DNA from 2 places in the Rhodococcus kronopolitis genome. Region 1 is predicted to be linked to the other one. Evidence: riboswitches for the same ligand, from Rfam matches in the RefSeq annotation. Region 1 holds a riboswitch; the other holds the start of a gene.

Region 1 (15,250 bases):
CTGCGGTGACCCCGACGACCACCGCGCCCGCGGCCCGCAGTCGCGCCACCACCGGATGGTCCACGGACTTGGGGACCGCGGAGGTGGCGGCCGAGCCGTCACCCTCCGGGAGCCCGGCAACCGCGACGTTGTCCTTGATCGCGATCGGGACGCCTGCCAGCGGCAGCGACGCGAGGTCCGGACGCTCGGCCAGCGCGACCGCCTCAGCCCTGGCCTGCTCGACCCGCACGGTCACGAACGCACCGAACGTCGCGTCCCGGGCGGCGATCCGGTCCAACGCGTCGTCGACGGCGTCGGCCGGGTCGAGTTCACCGGCCCGAACCCGGGCCGCGATGGACGCGGCGGTGAAGTCCGGGCCCGTCATGTCTGGGCTCTCAGCCGCCGTAGACGGTGGGCTCGAGGGTGCCGATGTAGGGCAGGTCCCGGTAGCGCTCGGCATAGTCGAGGCCGTAGCCGACCACGAACTCGTTCGGGATGTCGAAGCCCACGTTGGCGACCTTGATGTCGGCCTTGACCGCGTCGGGCTTGCGCAGCAGCGTGACCACCTCGAGCGAGGCCGGGTTGCGGGTGGAGAGGTTGCGCATCAGCCACGACAGCGTCAGGCCGGAGTCGATGATGTCCTCGACGATCAGCACGTGCCTGCCGGCGATGTCCTTGTCCAGGTCCTTGAGGATTCGCACGACGCCCGAGGAGGACGTCGACGAGCCGTAGGAACTGACCGCCATGAACTCCATCTGGGTGGGGATCGGCAGGGCCCGGGCCAGGTCGGTCATGAAGAAGACCGCGCCCTTGAGCACTCCCACCAGCAGCAGGTCGCCCTCCGGTGCGCCGACCGGATAGCGCTCCGCGATGATCGCGGCCAGCTCGGCCGTCTTCTCCCGGATCTCGTCCTCGGAGATCAAGACGGATGCGATGTCGCCTTCGTACACGGCGCTAACCCCTTTGCTGTTCGCTTTGCGGGTCGCTGACGAGCCCGACCGACAGCCTGCCACGTCGCCGCGAGAGCACCAACCTCACGCCCGGCCTGCCGCCGCCGACGGCCACCCCACCCTGCCCGCGCCAGCGTCCCACCAGCTCGTCGGCCGCGCGCAGCTGACCGTCCGTCAGGGATCGCGCACCGCCGGCCAGCAGCCAGGACCGCAGTGCCCGACGCCGGACCGCGGGATGCGCACCGGCGAGGGCGGTGACCTCGAGCTCACTGGCCCCGCCATCGACCCGTTCGGCCTCCGCCAGCAGCTCCGACGCCAGCGCGTCGAGCACCTCGCCGTCCTCGCGGAGCTGGTCCGCGGTGCGCGCCAATGCCTGCGCGACCCCGCCGCCGAGGATCTGCTCGAGCAGCGGCAGCGCCTCGGTCCGCAGCCGCACCCGGGTGAACTCGGGGCTCGAGTTGTGCGGGTCCTGGTACGGCGGCAGCGCGAGTTCGGCGCAGGCCCGGGCGGTCACCGCGCGGCGCACCCGCAGCAGCGGCCGGCCCCACGGCGCGTCGTAGTCGCGCATGCCGGCCAGCGAGCGCGGCCCCGACCCCCGGGACAGCCCGAGCAGCACGGTCTCGGCCTGGTCGTCGAGGGTGTGCCCGAGCAGTACCGCCCGGCCCTCGCGGGCGCCGTCCAACGCCTCGTAGCGGGCCCGCCGGGCAGCGGCCTCCATCCCGCCGGAGCCGTGCACCCGGACCGCCAGCACCCGGGCCGACGCGCAGCCCAGCGCCAGGGCCCGCTCGGCGGCGCGAGCGGCGACCTCCGCTGATCCGTCCTGGAGTCGGTGGTCGACGACCAACGCGTGCACCGGCCCGGCCTCGGCGACCGCGGCCGCGGTCAGCGCCAGCGAGTCGGCGCCGCCGGACAACGCGACCGCGACGCCGCCGCCGCCGTGTTCGGCCGTCCAGCGCCGAACCGCGTGACGCAGCTCGAGCAGCGCCTGCCCCTCCGGGAGCTTGCTCAACCCAGCACCCTGGCGATCCACTTCTCGTGGTCCTCGATCTCGTCGACCCGGGGCAGGGCGTCCGGCCCGGTCCAGACGGCGTTGAACTCGGCCATCCCGACCCGTCCGACGACGGCGTCGACGAAGGCCTTGCCGCGCACGTACTGCGCCATCTTCGCGTCCATCCCGAGCAGCGCCCGCACCAACCGCTGCAACGAGTTGGCCTGCCGGTTGCGTCGCTGCTCGAAGGCGCTCCGGATCCGCGCCACGGACGGGACGACCGCAGGCCCGGCCGCGTCCATCACGTGGTCCGCATGCCCCTCGAGCAGGGTGCCCAGCATCAGCAGCCGGTCCAGGGCCGCCCGCTGCGGCTCCGACTGGGTGGCCCGCAACAGCCCGATGAGCCCGCGCTCCTCGGGCGCCTGCTCGGCGCCGGACCGCCGCTGACGCGCCACGGAGACGAGCCGGCCGACCAGGTCGGCGATCGGTTCGTCGCCGCCGGCGCCGACGGTGGCGACGTTCTCACGCATGTAGCCGGCGATCCACGGCGCAGCGGAGAACTGCACCCGGTGGGTGACCTCGTGCAGGCACACCCAGAGCCGGAAGTCGCTCCGCGGCACCCGCAGCGCGCGCTCGACCGCCACGACGTTCGGCGCGACCAGCAGCAGGGTGCCGTGTTCGCCGGTGAACGGGTCGTACTGGCCGAGGATCGCCGAGGAGAGGAAGGCCAGCATGGCGCCCGCCTGCAGCCCGGCCGGCCGGCCGCCGAGCAGGCCTGCGCCTGCCTGCGAATCCGGCCGGTCGGCGTCACCGGTCAGGTTGGCCATCGACTCCGCGGCGGCCCGGATCCAGCCGGCCCGGTCCACCACCCGGGCGGCAGGCACCGGCAGCCCGTCGGCGAGCCCGGTGACCTCCCGGACGGGACCCTCGGCACGCACCGACGCCTCGGCCAACTCCCCGACTACCGCCTCCGCGAACAGCCTGCTGGTGTTCGGGCCCGGCCGCGACAGTCTGACCCCGGTCCGCGCGGCGAGATCCCAGTCGACCGCGCCGGCGAGCCCGCCGGGCACGTCCGCGCGGTCCGTGGTCATCGGCAGCCGCAGGAACGCAGTGTCGAGGCGAGCGCGTCGAGGGCCGGTCGGCTGACCTCGGGCGGCCGGTCGTTGGACATCAGCGAGAAGGTCAGCACCCGGTTGTCGACGGTGGTGACGTAGCCGACCAGGGCGCTGGCGTTGGACAGCGTGCCGGTCTTGGCACGCACCCATCCGGCGCCGTTGCGGTCACCGGAGGCGTACCGGTCGGACAACGTGCCGGTGGCACCCGCGACGGGCAGGTAGTCCAGCAGCGGACGCAGTTTCGGCTGGTCGGAACCGGCCGCGACGGTCAGCACCTCGTCCAGCAACCGGGCCGGGATCCGGTCGTCCACGGACAGCCCGCTGGCGTCGTGCAGCGTCAACCCCCCGAGGTGGAAACCGGCGGCGCCGAGGGTCTGGGTGATCGCGGCGTCGGCCCCGGCGAAGGACGCCTCGGTGCCGACCTTCATCGCGATCTCGCGCGCGACGGCCTCCGCGAGCACGTTGTCGGAATGGCTCATCATCTGGTCGAGCCGGTTCCGCAGCGGCGCCGACTCCACCGACGCCAGCGGGGCGGCGCCCGATGGCGCGGTGCCGGTGGTCACGGTGGCCGGGTCGACGCCCAGCGCGGCCGCCAGCAGTCGGCCGGCGTCCAACGACGGGGTGGCGCTGCGCGGCGACTCGTCCTCGAGCGGGCGCAGGCGTCCGCCGTCGAGCATCACCGGCTCGATCGGGGCGATGTACCCGGCACCGACGTCGTCGGGGAACCAGCCCTGCGCCAGCGGCGGGCCGGCGTAGACGCCGTTGTCGACGACGACGCTCTGCACCGGGACACCGGCGCTGCGCACCTGGTCGATCAGGTCGTCCAGCCGTGGGGCGCCCGGGTAGAAGCCGGGCTGACCGGCGGGTTGCGCGGTGAGCGTCGGGTCGCCGCCGCCCACCAGCACGATCTGGCCGGGCGCCTCGCCGCGCACGACCCGGGTGGCGACGCGGTGCTGCGGGGGCAGCGCGAGCAGCGCCGCCGCCGCGGTGAGCACCTTGGCGGTCGACGCCGGAATCATCGGCGTGTCGGGGCCCTGGCTCCAGAGCACGGTGCCGGTGGCGGCGTCGGAGACGACACCGGTGAACGCACCGAGCGCGGGGTCGGCCAGCGCAGGCCCCAGCGCAGCCGCCACCCCGGCCGGGCTCGGCATCGGGGCGTCGGCGGGCACCGGTGCCACCTGGGGTGCGAGCTGCACCGGCGGGGGCGCCGCCACGGTCGTGGTGGTCGCCGCGTCCGCGGAAAAGCCCAGGTCCGGCTTGACCACCACGATCACGGCGGTGCCCGCGGCGACGGCGGCGACGAGCACCCCGATGAGCAGCATCCGGACCCGTTTGCGCCGTTGGGTGGCCAGGGATCCCATCTTGCGATCCTTCGCGCCTGCCTTCGCCAACACCCCTCCGATTGTGTCGTGGCCCGCCGGACGGCACCCACTGGTCATTCCGTTGTTCCAACAGTATCGCCGACCGGTTACCCTGACCCCGCACCATCCACCGAGACAAAGCGAGGAAGCGTCGTGGAGTTCGACGTCACGATCGAGATCCCCAAGGGTCAGCGCAACAAGTACGAGGTCGACCACGAGACCGGCCGCGTGAAGTTGGACCGCTACCTCTACACGTCGTTCGGCTACCCCGCCGACTACGGCTACATCGAGAACACTCTGGGCGAGGACGGCGATCCGCTGGACGCGATGGTGCTGCTGCCCGAGTCGGTCTACCCCGGCGTCATCGTCGAGGCCCGCCCCGTCGGCATGTTCAAGATGGTCGACGAGGCCGGCGGAGACGACAAGGTGCTGTGCGTGCCGGCAGGCGATCCGCGCTGGGACCACATCCAGGACCTCGCCGACGTCTCGCAGTTCGAGCTGGACGCGATCAAGCACTTCTTCGTCCACTACAAGGACCTCGAGCCGAACAAGCACGTCACCGGCGCCGACTGGGTCGGACTCGCGGAGGCCGAGAAGGTCATCGCGGAGTCCTTCGAGCGGCTCAAGGCCAACGGCGGCCACTGAGCTTCCGGCTCTGCCCTCATCTGAGGGTCGCACTCGAAAGTGTGGGGTCCCACCCGGTTTCCGGGCGGGACCCCACACTTTTCTCGTCGGGCCCGTCGCGGAACCGGCCGCTCACCCCACCGCGGTGCAGCGCGTTCGGCACGATCCCCGACCACCACTACCATTCGCCCGGTGACCGGATACGACGATCTCGACATGTTCGATGGCCTCGACACTTCGACGCTGCCGCCTCGCCAGCAGCAGATCCTGGCCACGATTCGGGACTGGGTGGTCGCACACGGGTACCCGCCGAGCACCCGGCAGCTCGGGGACGCGGTGGGACTGCGGTCATCCTCGTCGGTGTCCAAGCACCTGAAGAGCCTGGAGGACAAGGGCTTTCTGCGGCGAGGGGCCGCGATGACACGGCCGATAGACGTCCGGATGTTCCTCCGGGAATCCGGATCACACGAGTCGGCCCGGAACTCGGTGACCGTGCCCGTGGTCGGTGACATCGCCGCCGGCAGCCCGATCCTCGCCGAGGAGCACGCCGACGAGGTACTGGCGCTGCCGCGCGAGCTGGTCGGGTCCGGCACCGTGTTCGGCCTGCGGGTGCGCGGCGAGTCGATGGTCGACGCCGCGATCTGCGACGGCGACATCGTGGTGGTTCGGCAACAGCACGAGGCACATTCGGGTGAGATCGTCGCCGCGATGATCGACGGCGAGGCCACCGTGAAGGTGCTGCGGCGACGGGGTGGGCACGTCTACCTCGAACCGCGCAACGCGGCCTTCCAGGTCATCGACGGCGACCGGGCCGAGGTGCTGGGCAAGGTCGTCTCGGTGATGCGGCGGGTCTGAGTCCGGCGGCCCGCGTGTTCACCGCGGCCGGTCTCCAGCCCCCTCCGGATCCCCAGCCCCCTCCGGGCCGCCGACCTCCTCCGGGTTGGTACGCCCCGCCCTGGCGGCCGCGGAGGCCGCCAGCCCGCCGCCGACTCGCAACGGGACCTCCTTCCAGAACAGCACCAGCACCAGACCCACCAGCGCGACGCCGGTGACGGACAGGAACACCGTCGACATCGACTCCGCGAAGCCGACCTTGAAGGGCTGCGCCAGCACCGGGCTGAGCTGCTGGATGATCGAGCTGTCCTGGAGCACCGCACCCGCCGCCGACACGTCGCGGTTGACCAGACCCGTCGCGAAGGCGACGTCGGCCGGGTTGGAACTGTGCAGGCCCGCGACGACGGCCTGCTGGTAGGCCGGGTCCTGCAGCGCCGTCTGCAGCTGGTCGGTGATGTTGGGCGTCAGCTGCGCGAACAGGATGGACAGGAAGACCGCGACGCCGAGGGTGCCGCCGATCTGCCGGAAGAAGGTAGCCGCGGCGGTGGAGACTCCCATGTCCTGCGGCGGCAGCGCGTTCTGGATCGCCAGGGTCAGCGGCTGCATCAGGTTGCCGAGGCCGAACCCGGTGACGAACATGAACGCCATCACGACCGTCAGGGACGTGTCCGCCTCGACGTAGTGCAGGAGGAAGACCCCGAGCGCGAGCAGCGCCGCCCCGATCACCGGGAAGGCCCGGTAGCGCCCGGTCTTCGCGATCAACTGGCCGGAGATGATGGAGGCCGACATCATGCCGACCACCATCGGCAGCATCTGTATGCCCGCCATCGTCGGACTGGCGCCGCGGACCACCTGCAGGTACTGCGGAAGCAGCGAGATGCCGCCGAACATGGCCGCGCCCACCATGATCGAGATGACGACACCAAGCGCGAAGGTGGAGTTGCGGAACATCCGCAGCGGGATCAGCGCCGCAGCACGCATCCGTTTCTCGATCAGCACGAACCCGGCCACCCCGAGCGCGCCGACCACATAGCAGGCGACCGAAAGCGCACTGCCCCATCCCCATTCGCGGCCCTGCTCGGCCACCACCAACAGCGGGACGATGCCGACGGCAAGCACCACCGCGCCCCAGACGTCGATCCGCAGCCCGGGACGCCTGACCCCGGGCAGGTTCAGCACCTTGAACACCACCGCGAAGGCAACCATGCCGATCGGCACGTTCACCAGGAAAACCCAACGCCAGCCGTCGATTCCGAGAATCTCGTCCTGTCCGCTGAGCAACCCGCCCAGCACCGGACCGAGCACACTCGAGGTACCGAACACCGCGAGGAAGTAGCCCTGGTACTTGGCCCGCTCCCGGGGTCCGACGATGTCGCCGAGGATGGCCAGGGCCAGGGCCATCAGGCCGCCGGCGCCGAGGCCCTGGAAGGCCCGGAACGCCGCGAGCATGTACATCGACTGCGCGAGGGTGCACAGCAGCGAGCCGACCACGAAGATGACGATGGCTGCCAGGAAGAACGGCTTTCGCCCGTACATGTCGGACAACTTGCCGTAGAGCGGCGTGGAGAGGGTCGCGGTGACGAGGTAGGCCGTGGTGACCCAGGCCTGCAGTGCGTAGCCGTTGAGGTCGTCGGAGATGGTCCGGATGGCGGTCGAGACGATGGTCTGGTCCAGCGCGGCGAGGAACATGCCGAGCATCAGCCCGCTGAGGATCGTCAGGACCTGACGGTGGGTGAAGATGCCGGTGACGTCCGATTCACGGGCGGCACCGGTCACCGGCTGGGAGGCCATCCCGGGCTCGTCGCGGGCGCGTCGGCGGTGACCCAGGTCGGTCGCAGCCGCTCGTAGTCCGAGACGAACCGGTCCATCAACCGCGCGAAGTCCTGCAGGTCGTCGAGCGGCCAGTCGACCAGCAGTCGGCCCAGGCGTTCGTTTCGGCCGACCCGTATCCGTTCGGCGGCCGCCCGGCCGGCCTCGGTAACGGCCAGCACGCTGGCACGACCGTCCGTCGGGTCGGGTTGCCGCTCGACGTGGCCGCGCTCGACCAGTTGTCCCACCTGTCGACTGACTGTCGACGGATCGCTGTACATCACCTCGGCCAGGGCGCCGGACCGCATCGGCCCGTCCCGGAGCAGCCGGAAGAGGCAGGCGTAGGCCGCCGGGTCGATACCGTCGGTCGCCTTGGCGTGCGCGATCGTCCGCTCGCGCACCCGCTGCAGTCGAACCAGGTAGTTGCCGATCTGGTCGGTGAGGGGGTCGAGCTCGTCCGGCGTCATCGGGAACCTTCTTGCTTGCGTCAATCAATCATTGTGGCCGGCCGCCAGTATGTGCCCGCCGGAAGTGGGGGTGCAAGCCGGACGGCGCCGTGACCGGTCTCGCCGTGACCGCTGCCGGCGGCGCGTCGGGCGCCGCCGGCGGATCACGAGTGCCCTACCCGCACTTCACATCCCCGACCGTGGCTGCGGGAGAGGAGATGCGGGGCGGGTCATCGCCCCTTGAACTCGGGTGCGCGCTTGGCGAACACCGCGCCCATCGCCTCGCCGATGTCCTCGGACGGCAGGAAGGCCGCGTTCCACACCGCGACGTACCGCAGGCTGTCGTCGACGGCGGCGCTGCGGCCGTGGTCGAGGACGTCCTTGATGCCGTGCACCACCAGCGGCGGGTTCGCGGCGATCTCGGCCGCGGTGGCGTGGGCCGCGGCCAGGACTGCATCGGCGTCGGCGAACACGTCGTTGACCAGTCCGATCTTCTCGGCCCGGGCCGCGTCGATGTCCTTGCCGGTGAGGGCGAGCTCGCGCAGGTGCCCGTCGCCGATGATCGCGGGCAGCCGGGCGAGGGTGCCCATGTCGGCGACGATCGCGACCTTGACCTCGCGGATGCTGAACTTGGCGTCGGCGCTCGCGTAGCGGATGTCGGCGGCCGTGACGAGGTCGAGGGCGCCGCCGATGCACCAGCCCTGAATGGCCGCGACGACCGGCTTGCGGCAGTCGGCGACGGCGTTGATCGACCGCTGCATCGACTTGATGTCCTCGTGGAAGGCGGTCCGCGGCGCGGCCTGCGCCTTGTCGCCGAGGACCGGCGCCATCATCGGGGCCATCGCCGCGAGGTCGAGACCGAAGGAGAAGTGCTTGCCAGATCCGGCGAGCACCACCGCACGTACCTCGGGGTCGGCGTCCAGCTCGGCGAAGATCAGCGGCAGCTCACGCCAGAAGTCGGGCCCCTGCGCGTTGCCCTTTCCGGGGCCGATCAACGTCACCTGCGCGACGTGGTCCTTGTGCTCGACGGAGAAGGCATTCCAGGTCTGTTCGGTCATTACTCGACAGTAACAACACCGATCGCCCATGTTAAGACCACGAAAACTCCCCCGAAGTGCTTCCAAAACGGCCGCGAGTTCGCGAGCATGGGATTGGCGTACACCTCGGAGGCACAACATGCTGATGCATCAGGGACTCGGCCTCGACCGGTTCAACGCACTCCCCCGCGCCCGGGCCGTGCACGCGCTCTTCGAGTGCTGTTGCTCGGTGGCGTGGGCCGGGCATCTCGCGGACGGCCGCCCGTACCGCGCCCACGCCGACCTGCTCACCCGCGCCGACACCGAACTGTTCGCGCTCTCCGACGCCGACATCGAACACGCCCTCGACTGCCACCTCGGCGTGGCGCGTCGCGTCGACACCGCCGCCTCGCGCCTCGAGCAGTGCGCGGTGTGGGCGCCCGACGAGGCGACGATGGCGGCGGTGGTCGAGGCCAGCACCCGGTACGAGACCCGGTTCGGCTACCCCTACCTGTGGTGCGCCGCAGGCCGTGACGCCGCCGACCTGCTCGCGGACCTGACCGGACGGCTGGACAACTCCCCCGAGGCCGAACGCAAGACCATGGCGGGGGAACTGGCGAAGATCAACCGGATCCGGCTCGAACGGATGCTGGGCCCCGAGGACGGATACGGGTACTGACCTGCAGTAACGAGCACCGACGGACCCCTGCCGTCACTGACCGAGCGGCGGGTCAGCGGCGACGCAGGGCGTTCGCGAACAACCCGGAGACCGCGGCCTGGACCGCCGCGCGGTCCACCTGCTCCGGGTCGACGGCGTGCTCGAGCATCAGCCCGGAGATCAAGGCCATCAGCGTGATCGCGATGTTGCGGGCGTCGACCTGCTCGGACACCCCCCACTCGGCCGCGCGCTCGGCGATCAGTTCCTCGATCTGACCCCGCAGTCGACGCCGTTCGTGCAGGTAGGCCTCCGCGAGCTGGGGTTCACGGCCGGCCTGGACGCCGAACTCGAGCACCAACAGCGCCCAGCCCGGATCGCCGACCAGCCAGGAACTGATGGTCTCGCCGCCCCGGCCCGCGGCATCGGTGGCGCTGAGCCCGGCGATCTCGGCGAGCACCCGACCCGCCAGCTCGAGGGAACGCTCGGCGAACAGCTCGGCGAACAGGTCCTGCTTGGACTCGAAGTTGGAGTAGACGGCGCCCTTGGTGAAGCCCGCCCGGCGGGCGATCTCGGTCAGCCGGGCGGCGACGAAGCCGCGCTCGGCGAACTCCTCCGCGGCCGCGTCGAGCAGCCGGCGGCGCACCACGTCCCGGCCCGGCCGCGCCTGCGGGAAGCCCCCGGCCGCCGACTGCGAAACCTCGGGTGACGCAGCTCTCGCTTGACTCGCCTCATTCACGATACCTACGGTATTCAATACCGAGAGTATCGGCAAGCAGCATGCGACAGCGAGGACGCAGCACCCATGACGAACACCGACACCCTGGACTCCGACGCTCGGCCCGACGCGGACAACGGCGCGCAGCCGCACCGGTCCACCAGCCCGACCGACCGCTACAGCACCCGCCAGATCATGGTCGCGCTGGTCGCCGGCATCCTGCTGCTGCAGCTGGGGTTCATCACCAGCTACGTCGCGGCCTTCCACCAGCCGACCCCGCACGACATCCCGATCGCCGTGGTCGCGGAGGCCGGGCTGCCGGCCGGGATCGACCAGCAGGTCGCCGACCGGCTCAACGCGATCGACTCCCGGCCCGTCGAGGCGCGGGTCGCCGCGAACACCTTCGAGGCACGCAACCTGATCGACAGCCGCGAGATCATGGGTGCGTACGTGGTCAGCGCCTCCGGCACCGACACCCTGATCACGGCGAGCGCCGCGGGGAGCTCCGCCGCCACCGCGCTCGAGGCGATCTTCACCGAGGCCGACGCCGCGGAGCACCGCACCTTCGTGGTCCGCGACGAGGTGCCGGTCGGCGTTCACGACAACCGCGGCCTGTCCGGCTTCTACCTGGCCATCGGTTGGGTGGTCGGCGGCTACCTGCTCGCGGCGGCGATCGGGCTGCTCATCGGCGCCCCCCGGACCCGTCGCGAGGCCTGGACACACACCGCGGTGATGGCCGGGTACGCACTGGTCTCCGGGTTCCTCGGCGCACTCGTCACCACCAACCTGCTGGGCACCTTCACCGGCCACCTGCTGCCGCTGTCCCTGCTCGGGGCGGGTGTCGTGTTCGCCACCGGAATGTTCACGATGGGGTTGCGCGCGGTCGTCGGCATCCTGGCGGTGCCGCTGGCCATCCTGATCTTCGTGGTGCTCGGGAATCCCAGCGCGGGCGGCGCGTTCGGCTCCAACGTGCTGCCGGGCTTCTACGCGGCGATCGGGCGCTGGATCACCCCGGGAGCCGGCACCGAGGGCGTGCGCAGCATCGTCTACTTCGGCGGCACCGGGATCGGGCAGCCCTCGCTGACCCTGGTCGGCTACGCGGTGGCCGGCACCGCCGCGCTGATCGGCATGACCACCTGGCGGGTCCGCCGGTCGCGGGGGCTCGACGCCGCGGCTGGCCGGTCCTGACACGCCACGCGCCGAACATCGGATGTGACGGCCGGGAATTCGCCCTACTCTGAGGCATGGCCAGGTTATTGCACCCGAATGCGGCCCACGTGGCGAAGACCCTCATCGCGCGCGGCCACCACGGCGTGATCGTCACCCAGGACGAGCCGACCCACACCGCGCAGGACGCGGCGACCGCGCTCGGCGTCCAGGTCGGTGCGATCGCGAAGTCACTGGTGTTCCTGCTCGACGACGACCCGGTTCTGCTGATCGTCGCGGGCGACCACCTGGTGGACGTCGAACGCACCGGCAAACTGCTCGAGGGCACGCTGACCCGGGCGCCGGTCAACCTGGTGCGGCAGATGACGGGTCAGCCCGTCGGCGGCGTCGCGCCGGTCGGTCACCCGACCAACCTGCCCACCTACGTCGACAACGCGCTGAACCGGTACGCCGAACTGTGGGTCGCGGCCGGCACCCCCGACACGGTGTTCCGGACGACGTTTCCCGAGCTGGTGCGGATCACCGCGGGCCTGACGATCGACATGGAGTGAGCGGTGACTGACGGCATCACCGGCGAGCAGTACCGGGCCGCGATGCGCCGACACCCGGCCGGCGTCGTCATCGTCACCCTGGACGCGGACACCGGACCGGTGGGGTTCACCGCCACCTCGTTCGCGTCGCTCTCGCTCGACCCGCCGCTGGTCTCGTTCAACATCGCGGAGGCGTCGTCGAGCATGGCCGCTCTTCGCGGCGCCCGGTCACTGGTGATCCACCTGCTCGGCGAACACCAGCGTCACCTCGCCCAGCGGTTCTCGCGCAGCGCCGATCAGCGTTTCAGCGACGAGTCGCTGTGGCGGCGACTCGAATCCGGCGAACCGGTGCTGCACGGCACGCCGATCTGGTTGCGCACCACCGTCCACCAGCTGATCCCGGCCGGTGACCACACCCTGGTCATCGGGCAGGTCACCCGGGTGCACGACGAGGACGACGCGGAGGCCGCCGCGTCGCCGCTGCTCTACCACGACGGCCGCTACCACCGGGCCAGGCCGATGGAGGAGTAGGCGATTAGGGCGCGAGTGCCGCTGTGGCGCAGCAGGAGTCCGTGGTGCGTGCGGCGACGAACTCGCGCACCGCGGCCACCACCCGGTCCACGTCCGACGCCCGACTGCCCAGTCCGAGGCTGGCGCGGACCGCGCCCTCCGGACGCCCGAGCCGGGCCAGCAGCGGGTGCGCGCAGAACCGGCCGTCCCGCACCCCGATGCCGTGGATGTCAGCCAGGTAGGACGCCACCTCACGCGGCGCGCAGCCGTCGACGGTGAAGGTGACGATGCCGACGGAATCCGGTGCGTCGGACCAGATTCGGAGCAACTCGACGCCGTCGATCGCCGACAGGCCGTCGACCAGGCGCTCGCACAGCGCCCGCTCGTGAGCCTGCGCCCGCTCCGCGTCCAGGCCTGCCAGCGCCTCGCAGGCCGCCGCGAGGGCCGCCACACCGAGCACGTTGGGAGTGCCGCCCTCGTGGCGCTGCGGCGCCTCGGCCCACACCACGTTGTCCGTGGTGACGTCGCGGGTGGCGCCGCCGCCGGCCAGGTACGGCTGCGCGGCGTCGAGCCAGTCCGCCCGTCCGACCAGGACGCCTGCACCGAAGGGCGCGTACAGCTTGTGTCCGGAAAAGACCAGGTAGTCGACCCCGGCCGCCGCCAGGTCCACGCGGCGGTGCGGCAGCAACTGCGCGCCGTCGACGAGGATCCGGGCACCGCACTCGTGCGCGACCTCGGCCAGTCGCGCGATCGGCAGCACCTCGCCGGTGACGTTGGAGGCACCGGTCACCGCGAGCAGTGCGGCAGGCCGCGCGCACAGTTCGGCGACGATGCGCCGGATCGTCTCCTCGACGGTGTCCGCGGCCTCGACCACACGGGCACCGTTTCGCTTCCACGGCAACAGGTTTGCGTGGTGCTCGATGTCGAGGATGACGGTCTCGCCCGGTACGCAGCCGGCCAGCAGGTTCAGCGAGTCGGTGGTGTTGCGGGTGAACACCACGACGTCGTCGGCGCGGGCACCGACGAAGTCGGCGATCACGTCGCGGGCACCCTCGTAGCTCGCGGTGCACACCTGCGAGGCGTAGCCGGCGCCACGGTGCACGCTGGCGTAGTAGGGCAGCAGGTCCTGAACCCGCGCGGTGACCTGGGCCAGGGCTGGGGCGCTGGCGGCGTAGTCGAGATTTGCGTAGGTGCAGGTGCTGCCGTCGGCAAGCGGGACGGTCAGACCGGCGCCGGAGACGTCGGCAAACGGCGCCTGGAGTTCCGCATCGGTGAGGACGACACCGGCGGTGCGGGTGGCGGCACAGGTGGGCTCGAGTACGGCAGTCATGGCAGATTCCCTTGCATTCAGGGACCCGGGCACAGCAATGACGACCTGACGGTCCCGGCCGAACGAGCCGGCGGTACCGAAATGTCGCGGATTGATGCTTCGAGTCCGCGCTTGCCGTGTCCGGTGTTGGACTACGGCCAGGTCGTCACCCGGGGCACCCCACCGCGGTGGAGGGTTGCCGGCCAGCAAGCCGGGGCTATCTGCTGGCACTCATGACCTGTGCAAAGAATTGCAGCCCGCCCGCTCAGTTGTCAACCACCTACCCACTGTGGGCGTCGTCACGCCCGCGACGGAAACGCACCAGTCGGTGCGCGCCGATATCGTGGTGGGTGCCTTGCCGGGCGCCGGCACCCCGCCGGACGGTCCTGGTGATCGCCACATCCGCACAGGAGGAATCTTGCTCACGCAGTCACTGCGGCGGTCGGTCGGCGCAGCGTGCCTCGTCCTCGCCACGACGCTCGCCGCCGGATGTACGAGCTCGTCAGGCCAGGACGGCGGGACCGACTCCTCGACCGACACCGTCAGCGCCGCAGTCGTCACCGTCACCCCCGCCGAGTCGGCCGCCCCGATCAGCCCGCAGAGCCCGGTCCGCGTCGACGTCGCCAAGGGCACGCTCACCTCGGTGACCTTGACCAATCCCGACGGCAAGGTCATCCCCGGCATCATCACCCCGGACCAGACGTCGTGGAAGCCCGGCGAGCCGCTCGGCTACGGCAAGACCTACACCCTCGCCGTCGCCGCGGTCGACAACATCGGCCGGGAGACCACGGCGAACAGCACCGTCACCACCCTCGATCCCGGCAACCAGACCAGGGCCTACCTGCGCACCACCGGCGGCGCCGAGATCAGCGACGGCGGTACCTACGGCGTCGGCATCGTCGCGGCGGTGCACTTCGACGAGCCGATCGGCGACCGCGTTGCCGCCGAGAAGTCGCTGACCGTCACCACCACTCCCAAGGTGCAGGGCTCCTGGTACTGGCTCGACGACCAGAATGTGCACTGGCGGCCGCGGGAGTACTACCAGCCGGGCACCGAGGTGACCGTGAGCGCGAATATCTATGGCGCGCAGCTGGGTAACGGCCTCTACGGCCAGCAGGACGACGAGGTCTCGTTCCGGATCGGTGACTCACACGTCTCGATTTCCGACGACAACACCAAGATGGTCACGGTCTACGAGAACGGCCGGGCGATCCGCGAGATGCCCACCTCCATGGGCCG
Region 2 (15,250 bases), on a different contig from region 1:
CGGGCTCGGAAGCCCGGGGAGCAGTATGTAGCGGGTAGCAGTATGCAACACCGTGGCGGGGCGTGATCGGTTCGGCCGCGGTTGTCTCAATGTGGTTGTCACCGAACGGGGTTAAGTGCATGTCCGTGGGAATTGGGCTCAGGGTAGGCAGCATCGTGTCGACGACGGTGGTCGCGTCGAACGACGCGGGCACTCCCGACCCGGTGGTCATCGCCCGTGACACCGTGCTCTACGTGTATCCGGACGGCGGCACGGTCCTGGGCGGCGCGGAGGCGCACGACGAGGACGTCGAGCACACCAGCACGGTGTCGGGCTTCCTGGCGCGGGTTGGGGACTCGGCCGGTGTCTCGGGCAGTGACGGGACCAGGTACCGGGCCGAGGACGTCGTAGCCAGTGCGTTGCGGAGCCTGCTTCGCGAGTGCGAGCCGCTGCCGTCCCACGGCGGCCGCGCAGGCGGGCCCCCGGAGGTGGTGGCGGCCTACCCGTCGCGATGGGACGCCGAGATCGTCGCAGAGCTGCGGGAGGCCCTGGACTACGCGGGGATGCAACAGGTCTCGTTGGTGTGTGATGCCGAGGCGACCAGTGCCTGGTTCGCGTCCGAGGTCGCCGAGCGTCCCGGCCAACTCATCGGTACCTATCACGTCGACGACGGCGGTTCCACGCTGACGCTGGTGCGCGCGGGCAGCGTCGTCGGGCGTTCGTTCCGCTTCCCGGCCGGCAGCGGATCCTCGCCGACGGCGCAGCTCTCCACCGCGCTGGGCGCGTTCGGCTGGCTCCCGTCGAACCTCGACGCCGTGGTGGTGACCGGCGACGGACTGGTGGCCCGCGACGCCGACGCGTTGCGCGGCGTGGCCACCGCAATGGCCCAGAAGTTCGGTGTGCACTGCGTCGTCGGTCCCGGTCCCGAACAGGCAGCCGCGCTGGGCGCCGCGGTGCTCGCGGCCGGCTTCAGCCCCGCAGTCCAGCCCAAGCGGCCGATCGGCCTGCCCCCGTCCTACGACGTGACGGAGGTGTTCGCCACGATCCCCAGCCACCCGAGCGGCGAGCTGGCTGTCGTCGGGGAGCGGTCGGTGGCCGCGGCGATGGTGGCGGCCGACGAGGAGGCGGCCGACCCCGAGCGCCGCGGTGGCGCGAACTCGGGCGGTGACCCGGCCGAGCCCGCGCCTGCCGCGGGTGGCCGGACACGGGTCCTCGTCGTTGCCCTCGTGGTGATCGTGTTGCTCGCCCTCGTCGGCGCCGCGGTGCTGTTGCTCTAGCGCGGCGGGACCGGCGGCACGCTCGCCGACCCGAGCAGGGTTCCCGTCCACAGCCCCCGCGCGGTTTGCGCGGCGACCAGGCACCAGACGGTGACCAGCAGGGCGAGCAGGGCGGCCGACAACCATGCGGTGGCCATCGAACCGGTGGCCACACTGAGCGCGCCTGCGCCGACCGCGCAGGTGCCGATCGGGAAGGTGAAGCTCCACCAGCTCATGGTGAAGCGCAGTCCGCGGTTTGCGGCGTGGACCGTCAGCACGCAGGCGAGGCCGAACGCCAGGACCCCGAGGCCGCCGACCACTCGGCCGTAGCCGACGCCGAACGCGTGCAGGTCGGCGGCGACGGCGGGGCCCACGGCGTCGCCGGCGTAGCGGCCCAGCAGGTTCGCCGCGGCGACGGACTGGCCGATGACCCCGAGCGGGATCCACACCGTCGGCATGGCGGCGAGCGCGGGCAGCCCGTGCGAGCGGGTGTGTCCGATCACCGTGACCAGTACCGCGCTCGCCGCGGTCAGGGCGAAGACGAACAGCGCGTAGCAGGCGACGAGCAGGGCGAGCCGGGCCGGGCCGGAGGGCAGGTGCGAGAGCAGTGCGGCGCCGGTCGAGGCGGAGACCATCGGGGCCACCACCGGCATCAGCCACGCGGGGGTCGGGGTGCCCGTCACCATGCGCGCCGGGATCACCGCCGCCACCACCACGCCGACGGCCGTCCCGATCAGCCACAGGGTCATCGCGATCGCGGCGGCGGGCCGGTCCCCGATCAGGTCGGCACCGGCCGCCAGGGTGCCCGCGCCGACGGTGAGGATCCCCATCGCGACGGCACCGAAGAACGGGGCGGTGGCGGCGTTGCGGGCGTGCGCGAGTGCGTGTTCGCGGTGCAGCAGCCACAGCGCGCCCGTCGCGACGGAGAGGACCAGCAGCGCCGCGGCGGCCAGCAGCCAGAAGGTGCGGGCGACCACCAGATGGCCGGGCAGGTGCACCGGCAGCGCCGCCGCGCCCACCGCGACGATCCCGGTGCCCATCACCACGGCGAACCAGTTCGGGGTGAGCCGAGCCAGGAACGGGGTCGAGTCGGTCGCGACGGTGGGGACGCGAACCGCGGTGAGGGTGGTGGTGGCCATGCATCCAGCGTGCGCGAACCCGGTCGCTGCTGGTAGACGGCTTCTCCTTGACTGGCCACAACGGATACTTGTGACGCACTACTGTTGAGGGCATGCCGCTCTCGCCCCGTGTCCCCGAACTGGCCGCCCTCGATGTGCTGGTCTCCGTCGCGCGCCTGGGCAGCATGGGGGCGGCGGGCCGCGAGCACGGACTCAGCCAGCAGGCCGTCAGCGCCCGGGTGCGCTCCGCCGAACGCCAGCTCGGCATCCGGGTGTTCGACCGGGCACCCACCGGCGTCACGCCGACCTACGAGGGCGGGCTGGTGCTCGAGTGGGCGAGCGGCACGCTGGCCGCAGCCGAGGAGCTGGCATCGGGCATCTCGGCGCTGCGCGACGAACGCGAGGCCAACCTCACCGTCGCGGCGAGCATGACCATCGCCGAGTATCTGGTGCCGGGCTGGACGGTGACCATGCGCCGCAAGAACCCGACGGTGGTCACCTCGGTGCGGCTGCTGAACTCCACCGACGTGGCGGCCCGGGTGCTCGCGGGGGAGGCGGACCTCGGGTTCGTCGAGGGGCCGGAGGTCCCGGACGGGCTGCACGCCCGCGAGGTGGCCCGCGACGAGCTGGTGGTGATCGTGCCGCCCGGACACCGGTGGTCGAGTGCCGGGCCGATCGCCCGAGCCGAGCTGGCGCGTACCCCGCTGATCCAGCGCGAATTCGGCTCCGGCACCCGCACGACGCTGGAGAAGGCGGTACCCGGCTGCGTCGACCCGCTGCTCGAGCTCACCTCCTGCACGGCAGTCAAGGCGGCCGTGGTGGCCGGCAACGCGCCGGCGGTGGTGTCCTCGCTCGCGGTGGCGGCCGACCTGACCGACGGCCGGCTGGTGTCCGTGGAGGTCGAGGGTCTGCGGTTGCCGCGGCGTCTGCTGGCGGTGTGGCCGGTCGGCCGGGAGCTGCGCGGCGCGGCCCGCGAGTTCCTCGACATCGCGGTGGGGTGAGCGCGCCGCCGCGGTAGGGACCGGCTAGCTGCCGCCCGCGAACCCGTGTTGGCGCCACGCCTCGTAGACCACGACGGCGGCGGCGTTGGAGAGGTTCAGCGACCGCCGGCCCGGGACCATCGGGATCCGGACCTGCGCCGTGACGTGCGGGTCGGCGAGGACCTCCTCGGACAGGCCGGTCGGCTCGGGGCCGAACAGCAGCACGTCGCCCGGCTGGTAGGCGACGTCCGCGAACGAGGTCTGCCCGTGCGCGGTGAACGCGTACACCCGCTCCGGAGCCAGTGCGGTCCACGCGGCCTCCAGGTTCTCGTGCACCGTCACCGAGGCCAGGTCGTGGTAGTCGAGCCCGGCTCGACGCAGTTTCGGCTCGGACAGGTCGAAGCCGAGCGGGCCGACCAGGTGCAGCTCACAACCGGTGCCGGCCACCATCCGGATGGCATTGCCGGTGTTGGGCGGGATCTTGGGCTCGTGGAACATCACTCGGAACACACGGGCCAGCTTGCCAGGGCCGCCCGGCGGTATCGACACAGGCCGGATGTGATGTCGGCGAACCCGGCTCGCTGTCTGACACGAGCGGTAACCTTCCCCAGACCTCAGAACCGAAAGGTGCGCAATGCCACCCGTGTACGGCCCGCAGGAGTACCCGATCGAGCCGGTACCTCAGCCCACTCCCGAGCAGATTCAACACGAGGCAATGTTGGAGGAGCAGCGTAGGCAGCAGGCCTGGGCTGACCACTATGCGCGCCAGGAGTCCCAGGGATACCCGCCGCCTCCGCAGCAGGCATACCCGATGTACCAGCAGCCGGTGCCGGTGGTGAATCAGACGGTGGTGGTGAACAACGCCAAGTCGGGATGCAACCACACGCTGCATCTGATTCTCACCCTGGTGACCTGCGGGCTCTGGCTGCCGGTGTGGATCCTCTGCGCAATCGTCCAGGGCTGAGTCCGTTCGGGGCCTGGTCGACCGGCCCCGAGTAGCAGATGGTTGCCGGGCCCCGGGGCACCTCCCAGGCACACACCCGGCCGGGGCCCAGGGGAGGATCGGGGCATGGCACAGGAACCCGAGCAGATCGTCGGCGAGGACTACTCGGACGCGCGGTTGCCGCGCCAGCACTGGCAGGACCGGCACTACACCGGTTGCAACTTCCGCGACGCCGACCTGAGCGAGCTGCGTACCGAGCGGGTGGTCTTCACCGACTGCGATTTCACCGGCGCCGACCTGACCGGCTCACACCACGAGTCGAGCGCCTTCCGGTCCTGCGCCTTCACCCGGACCAGGCTCTGGCACAGCACCTTCCGGTCCTCGACCCTGCTCGGGTCCACCTTCGTGGACTGCCGGCTGCGGCCCATCGTGTTCCAGGACGTGGACTTCACGCTGGCCTCGCTCGGCCGTGCGGACCTGCGTGGGGTGGATCTGACCGACTGCCGCCTGCGGGAGGCGAACCTGGTCGAGGCGGACCTGCGCAAGGCGGTGCTGGCGTCGGCTGACCTGAACGGCGCCCGCACCGCGGGCCTGCGGCTCGAGGGGGCGGACCTGCGCGGCGCGCGCGTCGACGCGGCCCTGTGGACCAGCGCCAAGCTGGAGCAGGCGCGGATCGAGCTCACCCAGGCGATCGCGATGGCGACCGCGCTCGGCCTGGTCGTCGAGCCGTGACGGGGCCGGTCAGCGCACGAACTCACGCGCCAGCAGGTCCATCAGCAGGCCGTCGGCCCAGCTGCCGTCGTGGTTCATCTCGTACTCGCGCATCACCCCGACGTCCTTGAATCCGACCTTGCGATAGCAGGCGATCGCGGGGGTGTTGGCGACCTTCGGGTCGATGACCAGCCGGTGGTAGCGGTGGTCGTCGATCAGGTGCGCACACAGCACCCGCACCACTTCCGTGCCGAGGCCGCGGCCCTGGGTCGCAGGGTCGAGGAACAGGTCCAGGCCGGCGTGCCGGTAGTCCGGGTCCGGTTCGAAGTACCACTGGGCGAACCCGACGACCCGATCGTCCTCGAGCACCGTGTACTTGACGGTGTTCGGGACCTGCGCCTCGGGCCAGTCGTCGTCGGGCATCTGCCACCACTTGCGTACCTCGGGCAGCCGGTGGATCTCGCGCAGTCGGTCGCGGTGCTCGGGTCGCACCGGCGTCAAGACGACCCGCGGTCCGCGGAGTTCGGGGGCAACTTCAGGAGTCGATGCCATGCTCTCAGTATTACCTGAAACAATGGCGTCCGTGACTGCGACGATCCTGGATGGCAAGGCAACCCGAGACGAGATCTTCATCGACCTGAAGGCCAGGGTCGACGCCCTGCGGGCGCGGGGTATCACCCCCGGCCTGGGCACCGTGTTGGTGGGTGACGATCCCGGATCGGCGTCCTACGTGCGCGGCAAGCACAGCGACTGCGCGAAGGTCGGGATCACCTCGATCCGACGCGACCTGCCCGCGGACGTCACCCAGGCCGAGCTCGAGGCCACCATCGACGAGCTCAACGCCAACCCCGAGTGCACCGGGTACATCGTGCAGCTGCCGCTGCCCAAGCACCTGGACGAGAACGCCGCGCTCGAGCGGATCGACCCGGACAAGGATGCCGACGGCCTGCACCCGGTGAACCTCGGCCGCCTCGTGCTGGGCAAGGAGGCCACCCTGCCCTGCACCCCGCGCGGCGTGGTGCACCTGCTGCGTCGCTACGACGTGCCGATCGACGGCGCCCACGTCACCGTCGTCGGCCGCGGCGTCACCATCGGCCGCCCGATCGGGCTGCTGCTGACCCGTCGCAGCGAGAACGCGACCGTCACCCTGTGCCACACCGGCACCAAGGACCTGGCCGCCGAGGTCCGCCGCGCGGACATCGTCGTCGCCGCCGCCGGCGTCGCGGGCCTGATCACCGCGGACATGGTCAAGCCGGGCGCCGCGGTGCTCGACGTCGGCGTCAGCCGCACCGCCGACGGCCTGCGCGGGGACGTCGCCGACGACGTCCGCGAGGTCGCCGGATTCATCTCCCCGAACCCGGGTGGTGTCGGTCCGCTGACCCGGGCGTTCCTGCTGAGCAACGTCGTCGAGCGCGCCGAGCAGCTCGCCGCCGGTACGGCGTAGCCCCGGTGACTGCCGCCCCGATGTCGACCACGAACCGCTGGCTGCGGACGGCCCGACGGAACGCGCCGCTGCTGGTGGTGCTGGCCGTGGTGCTCGTTGCCATCGGCTTCGTGCTGGCCGACCGGTGGCGGCGCGGCACCTTCGTGTTCGGCATCGCGACCCTGCTGGCCGCGGGCTTCCGGCTGTGCCTGGACCCCGAGGACGTCGGTGTGCTCGCCGTTCGCGGCCAGGGGTTCGACGTGGCCGCGATGACCGCGGTGGGCGTCGCAATCGTCTGGCTGTCGGTGTCCATCGATCCGCTCGGGACCGGCTGAGCGCCTTCGGCCACCGGTTCTCGAGGTGAGCTACTGGGTGCTGCCGCCGGCGACGGCGGCAGCACCCGTCTCGGCTCGGCTAGGAGTCGCCCCGCCCCGCCCTGGCCAGCGCCAGCGTCTCGCCGACCAGCCCGGTGACCCACTCGACCTCGGTGAGGAAGCCGTCGTGACCTGCCGGTGAGTGCGCCACCCGCAGGCCGTCACAGCCCGGCAGATGCTCGGCCATGTGCTGGAGCTGGCGCAGCGGCATGATCCGGTCCGAGTCGATGGCGCCGACGATCACCGGGACGTGCGTCGCCTGCAGCGCGGCCTCGATCCCGCCGCGGCCGCGGCCGACGTCGAATCGGTTGACGGCCTTGCTCAGGGCCACGTAGCTGCCGGGATCGAAGATCGCGATCAGCTTGTCCGCGCAGTACTCGAGGTAGCTCTGCACCGCGAAGCGGCCGTCGCGCCAGATGTCCTCGCCGTCCTGTCCGGCGTTCGAGAACTGGTCGTCCAGCGCGGCCTCGCCGCGGTACGACAGGTGCGCGAACCTGCGGGCGATGCTCAATCCCATGCTCGGTGTCCTGCCGGTGCCGTAGTAGTCCCCGCCCTGCCAGTTCGGATCGGAGGCGATGGCGTCGATCTGGGTGGTCTGGCCGCCGATCTGATCTGCGGTGGTACGGGGTCCGACCGCCAGGACCAGGGCTGAGTCGACCCGGCCCGGATGGCTGACCATCCACTCGAGGACGCGCATTCCGCCCATCGAACCGCCGACGACGGATGCGAACCGGCTGATTCCCAGCGCGTCGGCCACCGCGCGTTCAGCCTCGACCTGGTCGCGGACCGAGATCAGCGGGAACCGCGAGCCCCAGGCGTTGCCGTCCGGGGCCGGCGAGCTCGGTCCGGTGGTGCCTGCGCAGCCGCCGAGCACGTTGGTGGCCAGCACGCACCACTCGCCGGTGTCGAGCGGGGCTCCCGGGCCAACCATGCCGTTCCACCAGCCGGGCGTGACGTGTTCGTCGTCTGCCGGGCCGGTGACGTGTGAGTCGCCGGTCAGGGCGTGCTCGACGAGCACGATGTTGTCCATGGTCGGGCTCGGCGTACCCCAGCACTGCACGGCGACGGTGACGTCCGGTAGGACGTCACCGCACTCGAGCTGAAGCGAACCGATGCTGATCCGGGTCAGCCGCCCGTCGGTAGGGGGAAATGCGGCGGCCCCGCGCAGGTCCTGCTCCGGCACGACGATCGTGAAGGCCTCGGTCGGAAGCTGCTCGACGGGGGTCGCTGGGTTGATCGCCGTCGCACTCACAGCGGCGATGTTATCGATATGAGATGCCCGACGAGGGCAATCGCGAGAATCCGGAAAATGGTGTGGTTCCGGTCAGCGCAGGGCAGAATCGGGGCCGCTGCGACCGGCCTTGGCCAGCGCCAAAGTCTCACCGACCAGCCCGGTAACCCATTCGACCTCGGTCAGGAAGCCGTCGTGCCCGGCCGGTGAGTGCACCACTCGAATGCCGTCACAACCCGGCAGCATTTCCGCCATCGCCTCGATCTGGTGCAGCGGCATGATCCGGTCCGAGTCGATGGCGCCGACGACCACCGGAACCGGGGTGGAGGTCAGGGCAGCCTCGATGCCACCGCGACCCCGACCGACATCGTGCTTGTTGGCGCAGTGCGTGAGGGCGACGAAGGAGCCGGCGTCGAAGGTCGCCACCAGCTTGTTCGCGCAGTAGTCGAGATAGCTGTGGACGGCGTAGCGGCCGCCGTTCCAGATGTCCTCGCCGTCCTGCGAGGAATTCGCGAACTGGTCGTCCAGGGCCGCCGCGCCGCGGTACGTCAGGTGAGCGAACCGGCGGGCGATGTTCAGGCCGTTGTCCGGCGAGGTGCCGGTGCCGTAGTAGTCGCCGCCGTGCCAGTGTGGGTCTGCGGCGATGACGTCGATCTGGGCGGTGTGCCCGCCGATCTGGTCTGCGGTCGCTCGGGGGCTGACCGCGAGGAGCAGGGCCGAGCGGATCCGATCGGGGTGGCCGATCATCCATTCGAGGGCGCGCATGCCCCCCAACGAACCACCGATGACGGTGGCGAACTGCGCGATCCCCAGGACGTCCGCCAGCGCGCGCTCCGCTTCGACCTGGTCGCGGACGGAGATTGCGGGGAAGCGTGAGCCCCAGGCCTTGCCGTCCGGGGCCGTCGAGCCGGGTCCGGTGGTACCGCGGCAGCTGCCGAGCACGTTGGTGACGAGCACGCACCACTCGTCGGTGTCGATCGGCGCTCCCGGGCCGACCATGCCGTTCCACCAGCCGGGGGTGATGTGGTCGGGACCGGCCGGGCCGGTGACGTGTGAGTCGCCGGTCAGCGCGTGCTCGATCAGCACGATGTTGTCGAGTTCCGGGCTCGGGGTTCCCCAGCACTGCAGTGCAACTGTCACGTCCGGCAGCACCGCACCGCTCTCGAGCTGCAGCGGACCGATGTCGACACTGGTCAGTCGTCCGTCCGACGGTGGAAACACCACAAACCCGGCGGGCGGTGAGTCGGGCGTGGAGAGGGAGGGAATCACAGATGAGCGCACGGATTCATGTTAGTGATCTGGCACACGGGATGAGGAGTTTCGAACCGTTCTCCGCTAAACACTGTGTGACGAGTGCGGCAAGTTTGGTCGGGTGCTACCCGGACGCCCGGTCTGTGCGACCGGCCCGCGCCAGCGCCATGGTCTCGCCGAGCAGTTCGGTGACCCACTCGGCCTCGGTGAGGAAGCCGTCGTGACCGTCCTTGGAGTTCACCACCCGAAGCCCCTCGCACCCGCCCAGGTGCTCGGCGAGTTCCTCCTGCTGACGCAGCGGGTAGAGCCGGTCGGAGTCGACGCCGCCCACGATGACCGGGACGGTACAGCCAGCCAGTGCGGCCTCGATGCCGCCCCGTCCGCGGCCCACGTCGTGCCGGTTCATCGCGTCGGTGAGCGTCACGTAGGTGCCGGGATCGAATCGATTGACCAGCTTCGCGGCCTGGTGCTCGAGGTAGCTCTGCACCGAGTAGCGGCCGCCGTGCCACGGGTCCTCGCCGGGTTGCGGGGCATTGCCGAACCGGGTGTCGAGCTCGTGCTCGGTGCGGTAGGTGAGATGCGCGATTCGGCGGGCGATGGCGAGCCCGGCGCGTGGCGCCCGGCCGGTCCCGTGGTAGTCGCCGCCCTGCCAGTCCGGGTCCGCGGTGATCGCGGCGATCTGGGTGGTCTGGGTACCGATCTGGTCGGCGCTGGTCCGGGCTCCGACGGCCAGGATCAGCGCGGACGCCACCCGGTCGGGGTGTCCGACGGTCCATTCGAGGGCGCGCATACCGCCCATCGATCCGCCCAGCACCGCCGCGAACCGCTCGATGCCGAGGAGGTCCGCGAGCGCCGCCTCCGCTGCCACCTGGTCGCGGATGGAGGTTCCGGGGAAGCGTGAGCCCCACGGGCGGCCGTCCGGGGCCACCGTCGTCGGTCCGGTGGTGCCGCGGCAGCCGCCGAGGACGTTGGTGGCCAGTACGCACCACTCGTCGGTGTCGATCGGCGCACCGGGGCCGACCATGCCGTCCCACCACCCGGGCGACGGATGCTCGTCGTCGACGGGCCCGGTGACGTGCGAGTCGCCGGTCAGTGCGTGCTCGACCAGCACCACGTTGTCGAGCGCGGCGTTGGGCATGCCCCAGGCCTGCACGGCGAGGGTGACCGCGGGCAGGACGGCCCCGCTCTCGAGCGCGAGCTCGCCGATGTCGATGCGCGTGAGCCGACCGTCCGACGGCGGGAAGTCGAGCCGCGGCGATGTGGGGGACTGGGTGTCGGGACGGGCACCCGAAACGGAGCTGACTGTCAAGACGCCACCGCCGCGAATCCGGTCTCGAGGTCGGCCAGGATGTCCTCGATGCCCTCGATGCCGACCGCGAGCCGGACCAGGCCCGGAGTCACCCCGGCTGCCAACCTCTCCGCCTCGCTGAGCTGCGAGTGGGTGGTGGACGCGGGGTGGATGACGAGGGATCGCACGTCACCGATGTTAGCTACGTGGCTGTGCAGGGAGAGGGCATTGACGAACTTCTTGCCCGCATCGACACCGCCGGCCAGCTCGAACGCGACGATGGCGCCGGGGCCCCGCGGGGTGAGCTGCCGCGCGCGCTCGTGCCAGGCAGAGGACGGCAGGCCGGCATAGGCGACAGCGGTGACCTCGGGCCTGGCCTGCAGGAACTCGGCGACCCGCTGCGCATTGGCCACGTGCCGTTCCATCCGCAGGCTCAGCGTCTCGAGGCCCTGGCCGATCAGGAACGCGTTGAACGGAGACACCGCCGGACCCATGTCGCGCAGCAACTGCACCCGCGCCTTGAGCGCGTAGGCCGGCGCGCCGAGGTCGGCGAACACCACGCCGTGATAGCTGGGGTCCGCGGTGGTGAAGTTGGTGTGCCGGCCCTGGGTCCAGTCGAAGGTGCCGCCGTCGACGATGACGCCGGCGATCGCGGTGCCGTGGCCGCCGAGGTACTTCGTCGCCGAGTGCACGACGATGTCGGCGCCGTGCGCGAGCGGCTGCAGCAGGTACGGGGACGCGACCGTGTTGTCGACGATCAGCGGCAGGCCGTTCTCGTGCGCGACCGCCGAGATGCCCGGAAGGTCGAGCACGTCGTTCATCGGGTTGGAGATGGTCTCGCCGAAGAACGCCTTCGTGTTCGGCCGGATTGCCGCGCGCCACTGGTCGAGGTCGTCGGGGTCGTCGACGAAGCTGACGGTGACACCGAGCTTCGCGAGCGTGTAGCGGAACAGGTTGTAGGTGCCGCCGTAGAGCCGCGGGCTGGACACGATGTGGTCACCGGACTCGGCGATGTTCAGCACGGCGGTGGTGGAGGCGGCCTGGCCCGAGGACAGCAGCAGCGCGGCCACTCCACCCTCGAGCGCGGCGATCCGCTGCTCGACGGCGTCCTGCGTGGGGTTCATGATCCGGGTGTAGATGTTTCCCGGTTCCGCGAGTCCGAAGAGGGCGGCGGCGTGGTCGGTGCTGTCGAAGGTGAACGACGTGGTCTGGTAGATCGGCAGGGCGCGGGCGTTGGTGGAGCCGTCGGCCGACGCGCCGGCATGGATCTGCTTGGTCTCGAAGCTCCAGGCTGCGGTCGGGTCGAGTGCGGGGGTGTTCTCGCTCATGTGGGTCTCCAAGGAAGATCTGAGGGAAGACCGGCGCAGGCTGCGTGCCGCGGGCGTGGCACGGTCAGCGCGCCGGAGGGCACACGGGGACTGTCAGCGAGAGCAACACACGGTGAACCTCCGGTGGGTCGTGGCCCGGTCTGTGGGTCCGTCCCGACGGACCCGCGCTTGTCGTTCGACACCTTCGTCGAAAAACCAGGTCATCACCCGGGGCACCCCGCCGCGGATGGAGGGTTGCCGACCAGCGAGCCGGGGCTTTCTGCTGGCACTCTTGACCTGTCGCCGATCTTAGCGGCACCCGTCACACGGGAGGCAATCTGGTCCCGGCGTCGAACCCCCGTGAGACGCCGACATGCCGCGCGACCTCGGGTGACCTGCGTTACAGGGCTAAACTGCTCGGCGCACCTCGAACGTTCGATCACCCGGCTGGGAGACCCACAGTGAAAGACGCCGCCACGGCGCTGACCCGGGGTCTGACCGCCCGCCACATCAGGTTCATCGCCCTGGGCTCGGCCATCGGCACCGGACTGTTCTACGGCTCGGCCGAGGCGATCCACCGTGCCGGACCGTCCGTACTGCTCGCCTACCTGATCGGTGGCGCGGCGGTGTACATCGTGTTGCGTGCGCTCGGCGAGATGGCGGTGAGCAACCCGGTGTCCGGGTCGTTCGGCGAGTACGCCAGCAAGCACCTGGGCCCGCTGGCCGGATTCATGACCGGCTGGACTTACACCTTCGAGATGGTCGTGGTCTGCCTGGCGGACGTCACCGCGTTCGGCGTCTACATGGGCTTCTGGTTCCCGGACGTGCCGCGGTGGATCTGGGTGCTGTCCATCGTGTTCTTCATCGGTGCGGTGAACCTGCTCAGCGTCAAGGTGTTCGGCGAGATGGAGTTCTGGTTCACGCTGGTGAAGGTCACCGCCATCATCGCGATGATCGTCGGTGGGGCGGCCATTCTGATCTTCGGGTTCGGGATCCACGACACCGACGTCGGGGTGAGCAACCTGTGGACCGACGGAGGCTTCTTCGCCACCGGGTTCGGCGGCTTCATCGCCTGCTTCGCGATCGTGATGTTCGCCTTCGGGGGCACCGAGATCATCGGCATCACCGCGGGCGAGGCGGAGGACCCCGCGCGCACCATCCCGCGCGCGGTCAACACCGTGCCGGTCCGGATCGTGCTGTTCTACGTGCTCACCCTCGCGGTGATCATGGCGCTGAACCCCTGGCAGGAGATCGGCTCAGAGGGCAGCCCGTTCGTGCAGATCTTCGCCGGGCTCGGCATCGGTCCGGCGGCGACGGTGCTCAACGTCGTGGTGATCACCGCGGCGCTGTCCGCGATCAACAGCGACGTCTTCGGCGCGGGCCGGATGATGTACGGGATGGCCCAGCGGGGGCAGGCGCCGGCCGTGATGAAGCGGGTCTCGCGCAGCGGCGTGCCCTGGATGACGGTGGTGGTGATGACCGCCGCGTTGCTGCTCGCGGTGGTGCTGAACTACCTGATCCCGGACCGGGTGTTCCTGGTCATCGCGTCGATCGCGACGTTCGCGACGATCTTCGTGTGGCTGATGATCCTGCTCTCGCAGTACGCGTCGCGGCGGCAGATGAGTGCCGACGAGGTGGCCGAGTTGCGCTTCCCGGTGCCGTTCTGGCCGTACGGGCAGCTGGTGGCGTTCGGCTTCCTGGTGTTCGTCATCGTGGTGCTGGCCGTGGTCGCGGACACCCGGGTGGCACTGGTCGTCGGGCTGGTGTGGCTGGTGCTGCTCACGATCGCCTACCGGGTGTTCGTGGCGCGACGGCCGGCCGTGGAACCGGCGCCGGAGTCGGCCCCACTGCCCTGACCGCAAGCCGAGGCGCTCAGGCGGTGGGTGGTTCCTGAACGAGCGGCGCGGCGGCCGCGAGGATCGCGGCGCGGTCACCGCCGGGCGGCGGATAGATGCGCCTGCGGTTGATGGTCTGTTTCGTCGCCTTGGCGGCCGCGCCGGTGGTCACCACCCGCCGATCCCAGCCCTCGGTGTAGACGGCGCCTGCGGGTCCCAGGTCCAGAACCGTGACGTACCACGCGATGCGCAGGGCGATCATCGGCACTCCGAACAGGTCGGCCACCACGTTGTGCCCGGCGATGCGTCCCATCGGCCGCCCGTGCTGGCACGACATCACCGAGGGCCTGCCTGCGTCGACCGTCGCGCGTGCCGCGTCGCCCGCCGCGAGGACGCCGGGCCGCCCGGGTAGTCGGAGGAACTCGTCGACGGGCAGGCGTCCCACGCTGTCCAGTTCGACCGCGAACAACCGCGTGAGCGGGCTGGCGCGCATGCCCGCACACCAGATCACCGTGCCCGCGGGCACCACGGTGCCGGTGCCGAGCCGGACGCCGGTCGGACCGATCGAGGTGATCTCGGTGCCCGGCCACGCCTCGATCCCGAGTTCGGCCAGCGCGCCGTCGATGGCCGGCCGTGCCGACTCGCCCATGTCCGAGCCGAGTCGGGGGTTGTGGTCCGCCAGGATCACCCGGACGGGGTCGGTCCGCCCCGCCCGGTCCAGGACCCGCCGGAGCCGGCCGGGCAGTTCGGTCGCGGTCTCGATACCCGTCAACCCGGCGCCGACCACCACTGCGGTGAACTGACCCGGGTACCGCTCCGCGTCGGCCAGCGAGTCGAGGTGCGCGGTCAGCCGGACGGCGTGGTCGTAGGTGTCGACGTCGAAGGCGTGCTCGGCGAGCCCGGGGACGGGCGGGCGGGCGAGTTCGCTGCCGAGCGCGAAGACCATCCGGTCGTAGGTCAGGATCCGGGGCCCCGACGCCGACGCGACCGTGACGCACCGCCCGGACGTGTCGATCGCGGTCACCTCGCCCTGCACCAGATCGACACCGATCGGGTCCAGTACCCCGGCGAGCGGGACGCGGGCCGACGCGATGTCGGGCTCGTAGTTGCGGACCCGGATGCCGTGGAATCCGTCGCGGTTGACCAGGGTCACCCTGGCCACGTCGGGACCGAGGCCGAGTTTGTCGAGCTTGCGGACGGCGCCCGCCGCGCTCCAGAGGCCGGCGAAGCCGCCGCCGAGGATCAGGATGCGTTTCGGCGCCATGGCGTGCCCTCCGGTCGGGCGCCGCGGGGACCGACCCGGGCCGATGGCGGGAGATCGGTCATCGTCGGCTCCTTCTCCGCTGAGGCGCTGCGCATCCTCACCATCACACCCCGTCGGCGGCGCCGGGGCCAGTGCCGGGCCGACGGCGGTGCGGCTAGTGTTCTCGCCCGGTCGAGAACCCTTCGGCCGGCCCGACGACGCGCGGGTCCGTCGGATCCGGGAGTGACGCGGTGGCAGTGAGTGTGGACCTGGTCGCGGCCCCGCGGCCGGTGACGCGAATCGGCGCGCTG

Evidence for each region. Region 1 has a riboswitch for S-adenosylmethionine ahead of ACFO6S_RS08940 (aminotransferase class V-fold PLP-dependent enzyme). Riboswitches for the same ligand answer to the same signal wherever they lie in the genome.
Region 2: it holds a riboswitch for S-adenosylmethionine, as region 1 does, so the genes downstream of both, ACFO6S_RS02815 (bifunctional o-acetylhomoserine/o-acetylserine sulfhydrylase) here and ACFO6S_RS08940 (aminotransferase class V-fold PLP-dependent enzyme) in region 1, are expected to answer to the same signal.

The regions. Positions count from the first base shown of each region.
Region 1 is NZ_JBHSFO010000003.1:485,930-501,179, forward strand. It holds gene ACFO6S_RS08865 (amidase) at 1-364, opposite strand, end outside; gene hpt (hypoxanthine phosphoribosyltransferase) at 375-929, opposite strand; gene tilS (tRNA lysidine(34) synthetase TilS) at 934-1,938, opposite strand; gene ACFO6S_RS08880 (zinc-dependent metalloprotease) at 1,935-3,008, opposite strand; gene dacB (D-alanyl-D-alanine carboxypeptidase/D-alanyl-D-alanine endopeptidase) at 3,005-4,393, opposite strand; gene ACFO6S_RS08890 (inorganic diphosphatase) at 4,547-5,038, shown strand; gene lexA (transcriptional repressor LexA) at 5,234-5,872, shown strand; gene ACFO6S_RS08900 (MDR family MFS transporter) at 5,891-7,642, opposite strand; gene ACFO6S_RS08905 (MarR family winged helix-turn-helix transcriptional regulator) at 7,624-8,127, opposite strand; gene ACFO6S_RS08910 (crotonase/enoyl-CoA hydratase family protein) at 8,337-9,164, opposite strand; gene ACFO6S_RS08915 (2-oxo-4-hydroxy-4-carboxy-5-ureidoimidazoline decarboxylase) at 9,283-9,801, shown strand; gene ACFO6S_RS08920 (TetR/AcrR family transcriptional regulator) at 9,854-10,423, opposite strand; gene ACFO6S_RS08925 (hypothetical protein) at 10,583-11,683, shown strand; gene ACFO6S_RS08930 (YbaK/EbsC family protein) at 11,740-12,213, shown strand; gene ACFO6S_RS08935 (flavin reductase family protein) at 12,256-12,723, shown strand; gene ACFO6S_RS08940 (aminotransferase class V-fold PLP-dependent enzyme) at 12,728-14,032, opposite strand; SAM riboswitch class IV at 14,135-14,250, opposite strand; gene ACFO6S_RS08945 (L,D-transpeptidase) at 14,430-15,250, shown strand, end outside.
Region 2 is NZ_JBHSFO010000001.1:629,489-644,738, reverse strand. It holds gene ACFO6S_RS02875 (hypothetical protein) at 120-1,256, shown strand; gene ACFO6S_RS02870 (SLAC1 family transporter) at 1,253-2,374, opposite strand; gene ACFO6S_RS02865 (LysR family transcriptional regulator) at 2,467-3,354, shown strand; gene ACFO6S_RS02860 (tRNA (cytidine(34)-2'-O)-methyltransferase) at 3,379-3,843, opposite strand; gene ACFO6S_RS02855 (hypothetical protein) at 3,968-4,297, shown strand; gene ACFO6S_RS02850 (pentapeptide repeat-containing protein) at 4,403-5,008, shown strand; gene ACFO6S_RS02845 (GNAT family N-acetyltransferase) at 5,018-5,539, opposite strand; gene ACFO6S_RS02840 (bifunctional methylenetetrahydrofolate dehydrogenase/methenyltetrahydrofolate cyclohydrolase) at 5,571-6,431, shown strand; gene ACFO6S_RS02835 (DUF3017 domain-containing protein) at 6,452-6,745, shown strand; gene metX (homoserine O-acetyltransferase MetX) at 6,825-7,952, opposite strand; gene metX (homoserine O-acetyltransferase MetX) at 8,109-9,239, opposite strand; gene metX (homoserine O-acetyltransferase MetX) at 9,391-10,575, opposite strand; gene ACFO6S_RS02815 (bifunctional o-acetylhomoserine/o-acetylserine sulfhydrylase) at 10,572-11,882, opposite strand; SAM riboswitch class IV at 12,042-12,159, opposite strand; gene ACFO6S_RS02810 (amino acid permease) at 12,323-13,717, shown strand; gene ACFO6S_RS02805 (NAD(P)/FAD-dependent oxidoreductase) at 13,734-14,960, opposite strand; gene ACFO6S_RS02800 (acyltransferase family protein) at 15,191-15,250, shown strand, end outside.